3 regions of the Streptomyces sp. NPDC005820 genome follow, and region 3 is predicted to be linked to each of the others. Evidence: riboswitches for the same ligand, from Rfam matches in the RefSeq annotation. Region 3 holds a riboswitch; each other region holds the start of a gene.
The links. Region 3 has a riboswitch for cyclic di-AMP ahead of ABZ464_RS03020 (transglycosylase family protein). Riboswitches for the same ligand answer to the same signal wherever they lie in the genome.
Positions count from the first base shown of each region.

Region 1: linked by a shared signal. The riboswitch ahead of ABZ464_RS30060 (M23 family metallopeptidase) and the one ahead of ABZ464_RS03020 (transglycosylase family protein) in region 3 are both predicted to bind cyclic di-AMP.
Region 2: linked by a shared signal. The riboswitch ahead of ABZ464_RS06520 (transglycosylase SLT domain-containing protein) and the one ahead of ABZ464_RS03020 (transglycosylase family protein) in region 3 are both predicted to bind cyclic di-AMP.

Region 1 covers NZ_JBEXXE010000026.1:134,483-137,746, reverse strand. Annotated here, with positions in the region: gene ABZ464_RS30065 (aldo/keto reductase) at 1-265, opposite strand, end outside; gene ABZ464_RS30060 (M23 family metallopeptidase) at 370-1,419, opposite strand; cyclic di-AMP (ydaO/yuaA leader) riboswitch at 1,427-1,594, opposite strand; tRNA gene ABZ464_RS30055 (tRNA-Met) at 1,839-1,912, opposite strand; gene ABZ464_RS30050 (dihydrofolate reductase family protein) at 1,930-3,060, opposite strand; gene ABZ464_RS30045 (MarR family transcriptional regulator) at 3,155-3,264, shown strand, end outside.
Region 2 covers NZ_JBEXXE010000004.1:147,875-151,138, forward strand. Annotated here, with positions in the region: gene ABZ464_RS06515 (polyprenyl synthetase family protein) at 1-602, opposite strand, end outside; cyclic di-AMP (ydaO/yuaA leader) riboswitch at 1,035-1,224, shown strand; gene ABZ464_RS06520 (transglycosylase SLT domain-containing protein) at 1,228-1,707, shown strand; gene ABZ464_RS06525 (HAD family hydrolase) at 1,751-2,575, opposite strand; gene ABZ464_RS06530 (GNAT family N-acetyltransferase) at 2,886-3,264, shown strand, end outside.
Region 3 covers NZ_JBEXXE010000002.1:152,356-155,619, reverse strand. Annotated here, with positions in the region: gene ABZ464_RS03025 (transglycosylase family protein) at 1-962, shown strand, start outside; cyclic di-AMP (ydaO/yuaA leader) riboswitch at 1,168-1,337, shown strand; gene ABZ464_RS03020 (transglycosylase family protein) at 1,341-2,051, shown strand; gene eno (phosphopyruvate hydratase) at 2,384-3,264, shown strand, end outside.

The sequences.
Region 1 (3,264 bases), on a different contig from region 3:
CCTTGGTGGCGATGACGACGTCGTCGCGGTTGCCGCGCTTGTTCACCCACCTGCCGAGGATGGTCTCGGACTCGCCGCCGCTGTTGCCGTCGACCCAGGCCGAGTAGGAGTCGGCGGTGTCGACGAAGTTGCCGCCCGCGGCGGCGTAGGCGTCCAGGACGGCGAAGGAGGCCGCCTCGTCGGCGGTCCAGCCGAAGACGTTGCCGCCGAGGGCGAGGGGGAAGACCTCGAGGTCCGAGGAGCCGAGCTTGCGCAGAGAAGTCATGTCCTACGTCAACAACGGTTTCGGAGCGGCCCATTCCGTGCGCCGTACCGAAGAAGACGAAGAACGTGTGAACAGGACCGCTCCGGGAAGGACCCCCGGCGCCCTTAGGGGTTGAGCCCCTTGCTCTGCAGCCAGGCCATCGGGTCGATGCCGTTGGCGGCGCCGTCCGGGTGGACCTCCAGGTGGAGGTGGGCGCCGGTCACGTTGCCGGTGGCGCCCACGCGGCCGATCACGTCACCGGTGGAGACCTTCTGGCCGGCGCTGACGTTGATCGAGGACTGGTGGCAGAACCACAGCTCGGTGCCGTCGTCCAGGGTGAGGATGGTGCGGTAGCCGTAGGAGCCCGCCCAGCCCGCCTCGGTGATGGTGCCGCTGTGGACGGCCTTGATGAGGGTGCCGGTGGGGGCGGCGAAGTCCAGGCCGGTGTGGTAGCCGGAGGACCAGTAGGCGCCGGCCTGACCGAAGGTCGCGGTGAGCGTGTACGAGGAGGTCGGCAGCGTGTACTGCTTGGCGAGCTCGGCGAGGCGAGTGGCCTCGGCCTTCTCCTTGGCGGCCTGCTCGGCCTTCTCCTTCGCGGCGGCGGCCTCGGCCTTGGCGGCCTTCTCGGCCTTGGCGACGGCGGCCGCCTCCGCCTTGGCCGCGGCGGCCTCGGCGGCGGCCTGGGCGCGGTCGGCGACCTGGGTCTGCTGCGACTCGGCCTGCGCCATGATCCGCTCGCGCAGCGCCTCACCGGCGTCGGCGGCGCCGCTCTGGTCGGTGGCGTCGGGGGCCTCGGAGCCGAAGCCGGCGAGGGCGGGCGCGGCGTCCTGGCCGGAGTCGTCGTCGGAGATGAAGGAGCCCACGGAGGGCAGGTCCGGCATGGAGATGGAGACCGGCGGCTTGCCGGTGTTGGCGCTGGCCATCCCGCCGGCGCTGAAGGCGGCTATGACGCCGACGCCGAGGACGGTGGAGCTGCGGGCGAACCCGCCGCCGCCGCGCTGCTTGGCGACCCGGTGCTTGCCGCGGGCCGGGGCGAGGGACTCCTCGGTGGGATTCCACTCCTCCCAGGGGCCCTCGTCGCTGCGATAGCTGCCGTAGCCGAAGGTGTCGGAATCGGAAGAGGAACGCTGGCTCGGCACGAAGGGGGCTTCGGGAGCAGGGCGGTTGGACGCCACGCGGGCGCACTCCTTTCCTTCCGTCGCCTACCGGGTTAGCTGACGGGTTCGGAGCGGGAAGGTCTCCTACGCGCGTAAACCGTTCGTGACTCTGCGAGTTCACGGCGGCTTCCGTGCGATTCACCCCAAGGTGGTGGTTCCCCGGTTCCCTTACGGGATTCGGCGCGTGCGCACGGAGCCGACTCTTGTGACGGCTGGGACGACCGCGCTGCGTTATCGAACGTTAATAGACCCGGGCGTAGCTTTCCAAGCTCTACAGCTTGATCAACAACCTTTTTTGGCCTGGACTTTCGGGCCATGACCGGTGAAAAACGGGCGAGTTGCCGGAATTCACAGCACACGCACAGCCCTGGCCCGAGGCTTTCCGGAGAACGCACCGAGGGCCGGAATCCTTGTGGATTCCGGCCCTCGGCCTTCAGTAGCGGGGACAGGATTTGAACCTGCGACCTCTGGGTTATGAGCCCAGCGAGCTACCGAGCTGCTCCACCCCGCGTCGGTGAAACCACTCTATCACCCGGTCAGGTGCAGGTTCGCCACCTTCGCTCGCTCGGCGTACTCCGGGAGTACGACGACGACGGCGCCCTCCGCCGCGAGCAGCCCGTTTCCGTCGGCGGCCGTCACGAAGGTGTCGGGCTCCTGCCAGGCGGTGACCACCCGGCGCACCCCCGCGTCGAGGATGAGACGGGCACAGGGCTTCGGGCGGGAAGCGCGGCGGGCGCAGGGTTCGAGGCTGCTGTAGACGGTGGCCGTGGCCAGGCGGGGGTCGGCCGGGTCGAGTTTGGCGAGGGCGGCCTCCTCGGCGTGGACGACCGGGTCGCCGGCCTCGCGGGAGTGGCCGCGCGCCAGTTCCGTGCCGTCCGCGGCGACGATGACCGCGCCGACGCTGAAGGCGGTCCGGGAGGGCGGGCACTCGGCGGCGAGTTCGCAGGCGAGGGCCAGCCAGTGGCGGTCGGCGGCGGAGGGGAGCGGGCCGGTGCCGGGGGCGGTGGGCTCGTAGCGCATGAGGACGACGTCCTCGATCCGCCGGGTCTCGGTCAGCCGCAGCCGTCCGCCCTGGTAGGCGCCGGGCCCGAAGAGGCGGGGCGCGTCCGGGTCGCCGACGAAGAGGGGGGCGAGGACGAGCTGGACCTCGTCGGCGAGGCCCTGCTGGAGCAGCTGGGTGTGAATGGTGCCGCCGCCCTCGACCATGAGCCGGCGTACGCCGCGCTCGTCGTGGAGGTGCTCCAGGAGGCGGCGCCAGTCCAGCTCGGGGCCGAGCGGGACGAGATCGGCGGCGATGCCGAGCGCTTGGGCCCGCCGAGCGCCCTTCTCCGTCGTGTAGACGACCTTGTCGCCGCCGGTGTGCCAGAAGTGCGCGGCCGGGTCGAGGTCGCCGGAGCCGCTGACGGTGACCTTGAGGGGGTATTCCGGTTTTCCGGCCGCCACGCGCGCGTGCCTGCGGTCGGCGGAGTTCACCAGCAGCCGGGGGTTGTCGGCTCGGATCGTGCCGGCGCCGATCAGGATCGCGTCGACCGAGGCCCGTACCTCGTCGACGCGGTCGAAGTCGGCGGGGCCGGACAGCAGCAGTCGCTCGGGGGTGGTGTCGTCCAGGTAGCCGTCGAGGGAGACGGCGGCGGACAGCAGGACGTACGGGTACGGCATCGGCGCGGCTCCCCTGGGGCGGCGGACGGGTGACGTCCGCGCGGATCGGCGGGCAGGTCTTGGTTCAAGTTTGAAACAAAACTACACTGGGCGCATGACGACCCGCTGGCTCACCCCCGAGGAGCAACGCGCCTGGCGCGCGTACGTCGCCGGCTACCTCCTCCTGGAGGACGCCATCGACCGGCAGCTCCAGCAGGAGGCCGG
Region 2 (3,264 bases), on a different contig from region 3:
ACCGTCTCGTCGGCGCCCGACATCATCGCGCCGAACCGGCAGGACACCGCCACCAGGGAGCCGGTCTTGCCGCCGAGGACGTCGAGGTAGTGGTCGACCGGGTCCCGGCCGTCGACCGGTCCCGCGGTCTCCAGGATCTGGCCGGTGACCAGCCGCTCGAACGCCTCCGCCTGCACCCGCACCGCCTCCGGGCCGAGGTCGGCCAGGATGTGCGAGGCGCGCGCGAAGAGGAAGTCGCCGGTGAGGACGGCGAGCGAGTTGCCCCAGCGGGCGTTCGCGCTGGGCACCCCGCGCCGCACCGCGGCCTCGTCCATCACGTCGTCGTGGTACAGGGTCGCCAGATGGGTGAGCTCGACGACGACGGCGGAGGGGACGACCCCCGGCGCGTACGGGTCGCCGAAGCGCGCGGCGAGCATCACGAGCAGCGGCCGGAACCGCTTCCCACCGGCCCGCAGCAGATGCTGGGCCGCCTCCGTGATGAACGGGACCTCACTCTTGGTGGCCTCGAGCAAGCCTTCCTCGACAGCCGCCAATCCGGCCTGGACATCGGCTTCCAGAGCCTGGTCCCGCACGCTCAGCCCAAACGGCTCGACGACGGTCACGAGGAGTCTCCTGTCTGCTGGTGTCTATCGGCGGCTACGCGGTTTGTCGATAGGTCTCTGCGCTCACTCAAGTCAGCGTATCCGGTCAGGTTTCGATCACCGCGAGCCCCCACGGTTACAGCCCGGACAGGCCCTATGAGAAGGGGCACCCCTTAAGCCGCCATCTGGGTTTATTGCCCGATTCGCCCCTCTTGTGGACGCCGGTGAGTTGTCTCACTCCCCTGGCGGACAGACCCCCGCGGGCCGCACCCCCGATCCCGCACCCACTCAACCGAGTTGACGGTTTGCAACCACAAAGGATCAAGTGCCTCATAGGCCACAGACCATGGTCAAAAGGGTTGATCGTGAATCTGCCACTTGTTCCGGACATGTGCTCTCGCATACGTTCCCGGCCTGTCGGGCGGACGCCTAATCCTGCCGCCGCCCGGACACCCACCGAGAACACCACGGCAGGAGCGGGGGAACCAGGTAAGTCGCCGTACCGGTCGAGCCGGGCCGTGCCTTTGGGCATGCCCCGGACAGACCGGTACGGCTCGGGGTGAAGCCGTGTCCGTGAGGGCACGGCCGGGCAGCTCCCGCCCGAACCCGACAGCTCACCTCGCAGGCGACGGAGAGGAACTTCGCCATGCCTGCTCAGCCCCGCCGTGCCCGCGGCTCCCGCCGCCTCGCCCGCACGCTCGCCGTCGCCGCCACCGGCGTCACCGTGCTCGCCCTGCCGATCCTCGGCGCGACCACCGCCTCCGCGGCCACCCCGACCGTGGCCACCGCCTCCAGCCTCGGCTACGCCAACAACCTCGACGGCTGGATCCGCGCCTCGCTCCAGGTCATGGCGCAGCACGGGATCCCCGGCACCTACAACGGCATCTACCGCAACGTGATCCGGGAGTCGTCGGGCAACCCGTACGCGATCAACCTCTGGGACTCCAACGCGGCCGCCGGCACCCCGTCCAAGGGGCTGCTGCAGATCATCGACCCGACCTTCAACGCGTACCACGTCTCCGGCACGTCCTGGGACTCGTACGACCCGGTCGCGAACATCACCGCGTCCTGCAACTACGCGGCCGCGCGGTACGGCTCGATCGACAACGTGTTCGGCGCGTACTGAGCCGGCCCGCACCGGGTTCGGCGCGTACTGAGCCGGCCCGCGGCTACGGATAGAGACGTTCGAGGACGACGGCCACGCCGTCGTCCTCGTTCGACGTCGTCACCTCGTCGGCCACCGCCTTGAGCTCCGGATGGGCGTTGGCCATCGCCACCCCGCGGGCGGCCCAGTCGAACATCGGGATGTCGTTGGGCATGTCCCCGAAGGCGATGGTGTCCTCGGGCCTGAGGCCCAGGTGCTCGGCGGCCAGGGCCAGTCCCGTCGCCTTGGTGATCCCGCACGGCTGGAGCTCCACCGTGCCCGGCCCGGACATGGTGACGGTGGCGAGCGAGCCGACCACCGCGCGGGCCGTCGAGGCCAGTTCGTCGTCGGAGAGCGTCGGATGGCGCAGCAGCACCTTGCTGATCGGCTCGCACCACAGGTCGTCACGGCGTTCGACGCGCAGGGCGGGCAGGGTCGGGTGCGGCATCAGATAGCCGGGCTCGATCAGCGTGAGCCCGTCGACGCCGTCCTGGTCGACGGCCGCGTACACCTGCCCGACCTCGGCCTCGATCTTGCCGAGCGCGGTCTCCGCGAGCTCCCGGTCCAGGGTGACCGACCACAGCAGACGGTCCCCGCCGGCGTCGTACAGCTGCGCGCCCTGTCCGCACACCGCGAGCCCCCTGCTGTGCAGGCGGTCCAGGAGCGGTCGTACGCGGGGCGCGGGCCGGCCGGTCACCACCAGATGGCGAGCGCCGGCCGCCGCCACCCGCGCGAGCGCGTCCAGCGACCGGTCGGAGAACGTGTCGTCGCCGCGCAGCAGCGTTCCGTCCAGGTCGGTGGCGACGAGGGAGTACGCGGTGCGCTCGGCATATGCGGTGGGTGCGGCCATGATCAGAGAATACGGATCCCGCACCCCCCGGACTCGACGTGAACCGGACCAGGACGGAGTCCGGCCCCCTTCTGTCAACTCCCCTTCTTTTGTTGACCGATCACTCGCCGATCGCTGGTGGACACAGGTCCGAGAAACGGCTTTCCGCCACACCGTCGGTTAGTGACCGCTTGAAGGCCTCTGCACCGGTTGGCTCCAACTTGCCGCAACTTGCCGCGCTCCCTACCGCACGCCCGGTCTGTAGGGGTACCGTCCAGGTGTCCAGGGGGGACTTGATCGGGGGGTCAAGTTGAGCAGTGGGCGTATCCGTGTGCTGAGTCCGGAGGATCTCGGCGAGGGGGAACGGGAGCGGTGGCGCGCCCTGCGCGCCATGTCGACCACACCGCGCAACCCGTTCATGGAACCGGAGTTCACCGACGCCGTGGGCCGGGTGCGGCCACGCGCGCGTGTGGCCGCGGTGTACGAGGGGCGCGAGCCGGTCGGCTTCCTGCCCCATGAGCGCGGCCGGCTGGGCCGCGGCCAGGCGCTGGCGTACGGCGTCTCGGACGCGCAGGGCGCCGTACTGGCCCCGGGTCTCGGGCTGAACGCCGAGGACCTGCTGCGGGCCGCCTCCCTGTCCACCTTCGCCTTCGACAACCTGGAGGCGGAACAAGGGCTGTTCGTCCCGCACGCGGCGGCCGAGTACGCCT
Region 3 (3,264 bases):
TCGCAGCCGGAGTGACCGGCTCCGCCATCGCCATCCCGCTCCTCGCCGCCAGCGGCGCGAGCGCGGCCGACGGCACGGTGTGGGACAAGGTGGCGCAGTGCGAGACCGACGGGTCCTGGAGCGCCAACGAGGGCAACGGCGAGTTCGGCGGCCTGAGCCTCTCCCAAGAGGACTGGGAGACGTACGGCGGCCTCGACTACGCCACCCGCCCCGATCTGGCCAGCCGCAACCAGCAGATAGCCGTGGCCCAGAAGCTGCTCGCCGCGGAGGACATCGGCGCCTGGGGCACCTGCGGGCTGACCTCCGGGCTCAGCAAGCTGAGCGGCGGGGCGGAGGATGTGGACACCGGAGTGGCGGGCGACGAGTCCGACTCGTCCGTGTCATCCGGATTGTCCGACCTGTCCAAGGGGTCGTCCGGCTCGGGTGGCTCCGGCAAGGGCGACGACTCCGGCGCGGATGCGTCCACTCCCTCGACCGATCCGTCCGCTTCGGCCTCCGAGTCCCCTTCGTCCGCTTCGTCCTCCAAGGCGAACGAGTCCGGCAAGTCCGACACTTCGGGCAAGGGGAAGGGTGACGCCGAGGGGTCCGACGGCTCGCCCACGACCATCCCGGAAGCGGACGACTCGGGCGAGTCGGACAATCCTGTCCAGGATGCCGGGACTTGGAGCCTGGTCGACACCGGCTCCCTCGGCTCCGGCCGCCATCGCGGCGCCACCGCCGACGAGACCACCGGGACCACCGGGACCACCGAGACCGCCGAGGGCGGCGCCTCGACCGCCACCTCCGGCCGGCACGCCGCGTCCACCTACACCGTCCAGGAGGGTGACTCGCTCATCAGCATCGCCGACTCCCTTGGTGTCGACGGTGGATGGCGCGCACTCTACGCCGAGAACAAGGACCGCATCGGCGCCGACCCGAGCGCCATCATGCCCGGTCAGACCCTCGACACGGGTGTCCAATAGGGGTGGAACGCCCCTGAAAGCGCCGGGAGTTCACGCCCCACTTCGCGCTGATTGTCCGGTTTGGTGAAAGTGTGGGATGAGTCTCAGAAGTCGTGATCGTCTTTGATATTCCCCGGATCGGCTGTCTACGGTCAGGACCGCTCGGCAATCCGGGCCCCGGCCGCCGCAACGCCGAATCCTGCCAGCGGCAGCCCGGGAACAGTCGTCGCGTCAAGCGCCGTAGGCAGGAGCGGGGGACCCAAGGTAAGTGCCGGGCCCGGCGGTTGACCGCCGGAACCGGCTCGGGGTGAAGCCGCGCACCACGAGGTGCGTGGCCGGGCAACTCAACCGGCCCGAACCCGACAGCTCACCTCGCAGGCGTCGGTGAGGGGATGAACCATGCTGTTTTCCGGCAAGGGCAAGCACCGTCGTCCGTCCAAAGCCACCCGCGTCGCCGCGCTCGCCGGCGTCACCGGTGTCGCCATCGCCGCCCCGCTGATGGCGGCCGGCAACGCCTCGGCCGCCACCGCCTCCGAGTGGGACGCCGTCGCCCAGTGCGAGTCGGGCGGCAACTGGTCCATCAACACCGGCAACGGCTACTACGGCGGCCTGCAGTTCTCCGCCTCCACCTGGGCCGCGTACGGCGGCACCGCCTACGCCGCGCGCGCCGACCTGGCCGGCAAGGAACAGCAGATCGCCATCGCCGAGAAGGTCCTCGCGGGCCAGGGCAAGGGCGCCTGGCCGGTCTGCGGCACCGGCCTGTCCAGCACCCCGTACGGCGGCAGCGCCGGCTCCGCCGGCACCGGCTCCTCGTCGAGCTCCAGCAGCTCCAGCAGCTCCAGCGGCTCCACCGCCACCCGCTCCACCGAGCAGCAGACCGCCTCCCGCTCCACCGAGCGCCCGGCCGCCTCCAAGACGGTCACCACCCCGACCGGCAAGAAGGTCAAGAAGGGCGACGGCGAGTACAAGGTCGTCAAGGGCGACTCCCTCAGCTCGATCGCCGAGAAGCACAAGGTCAAGGGCGGCTGGCAGAAGCTGTTCCAGCTGAACAAGGACATCGTCGAGGACGCGGACCTCATCTACCCGGGTCAGCAGCTGCACCTGAAGTGACATCCGCTTCCCAGCGGGGCCACAGGCCGCTCACATGGTGGCCCCGCACACTGAAAGCCTCGTGAGGGTCACCCCCCCCGTCCCCACGGGCTCCCCGCTCCGGTGCGCATTCCCCCGTACGCACCGGAGCGGGGTTTTCTTTGCCCAGGTGTTCGTCTCTGCGCCACCCGCTCTTTGTTCCGATGGGGAACAATGTGTACGGTCAGTTTGTCCACGGGACGGTCGGTCGGCTGCCGACGGCCCCGGGGCGGATAGGCTCTAGGCGCAAGGCCCAGCAAAGGCCGACAAGGCCCCTGTGCCCCGCACAACCAGCGTCACATCCCAAGAAGGAGATGCTCGTGCCGTCCATCGACGTCGTCGTAGCCCGGGAAATCCTGGACTCCCGAGGCAACCCCACGGTCGAGGTCGAGGTCGGCCTCGACGACGGCAGCACGGGTCGTGCCGCCGTTCCGTCCGGCGCCTCCACCGGTGCCTTCGAGGCCATCGAGCTCCGCGACGGCGACCCCAACCGCTACCACGGCAAGGGTGTCGAGAAGGCCGTCCTCGCCGTCATCGAGCAGATCGGCCCGGAGCTCGTCGGCTACGACGCCACCGAGCAGCGCCTGATCGACCAGGCCATGTTCGACCTGGACGCCACCGACAACAAGGGCTCCCTCGGCGCCAACGCCATCCTCGGCGTCTCCCTCGCCGTCGCCCACGCCGCGTCCGAGGCCAGCGACCTGCCGCTCTTCCGCTACCTGGGCGGCCCCAACGCGCACCTGCTGCCGGTGCCGATGATGAACATCCTGAACGGCGGCTCGCACGCCGACTCCAACGTGGACATCCAGGAGTTCATGATCGCCCCGATCGGCGCGGAGTCCTTCTCCGAGGCCCTGCGCTGGGGCACCGAGGTCTACCACACCCTCAAGAAGGTCCTGAAGACCAAGGGCCTGTCGACCGGCCTCGGCGACGAGGGTGGCTTCGCCCCCAACCTCGACTCCAACCGCGCCGCCCTCGACCTCATCCTCGAGGCGATCAAGGAAGCCGGTTACCTCCCGGGCGAGCAGATCGCCCTCGCGCTCGACGTCGCCGCCTCCGAGTTCTACAAGGACGGAAAGTACCTCTTCGAGGGCAAGGAGCGCTCCGCCGCCGAGATGACGGAGTACTACGAGGAGCTCGTCGCGGCCTACCCGCTCGTCTCCATCGAGGACCCGCTGTTCGAGGACGACTGGGC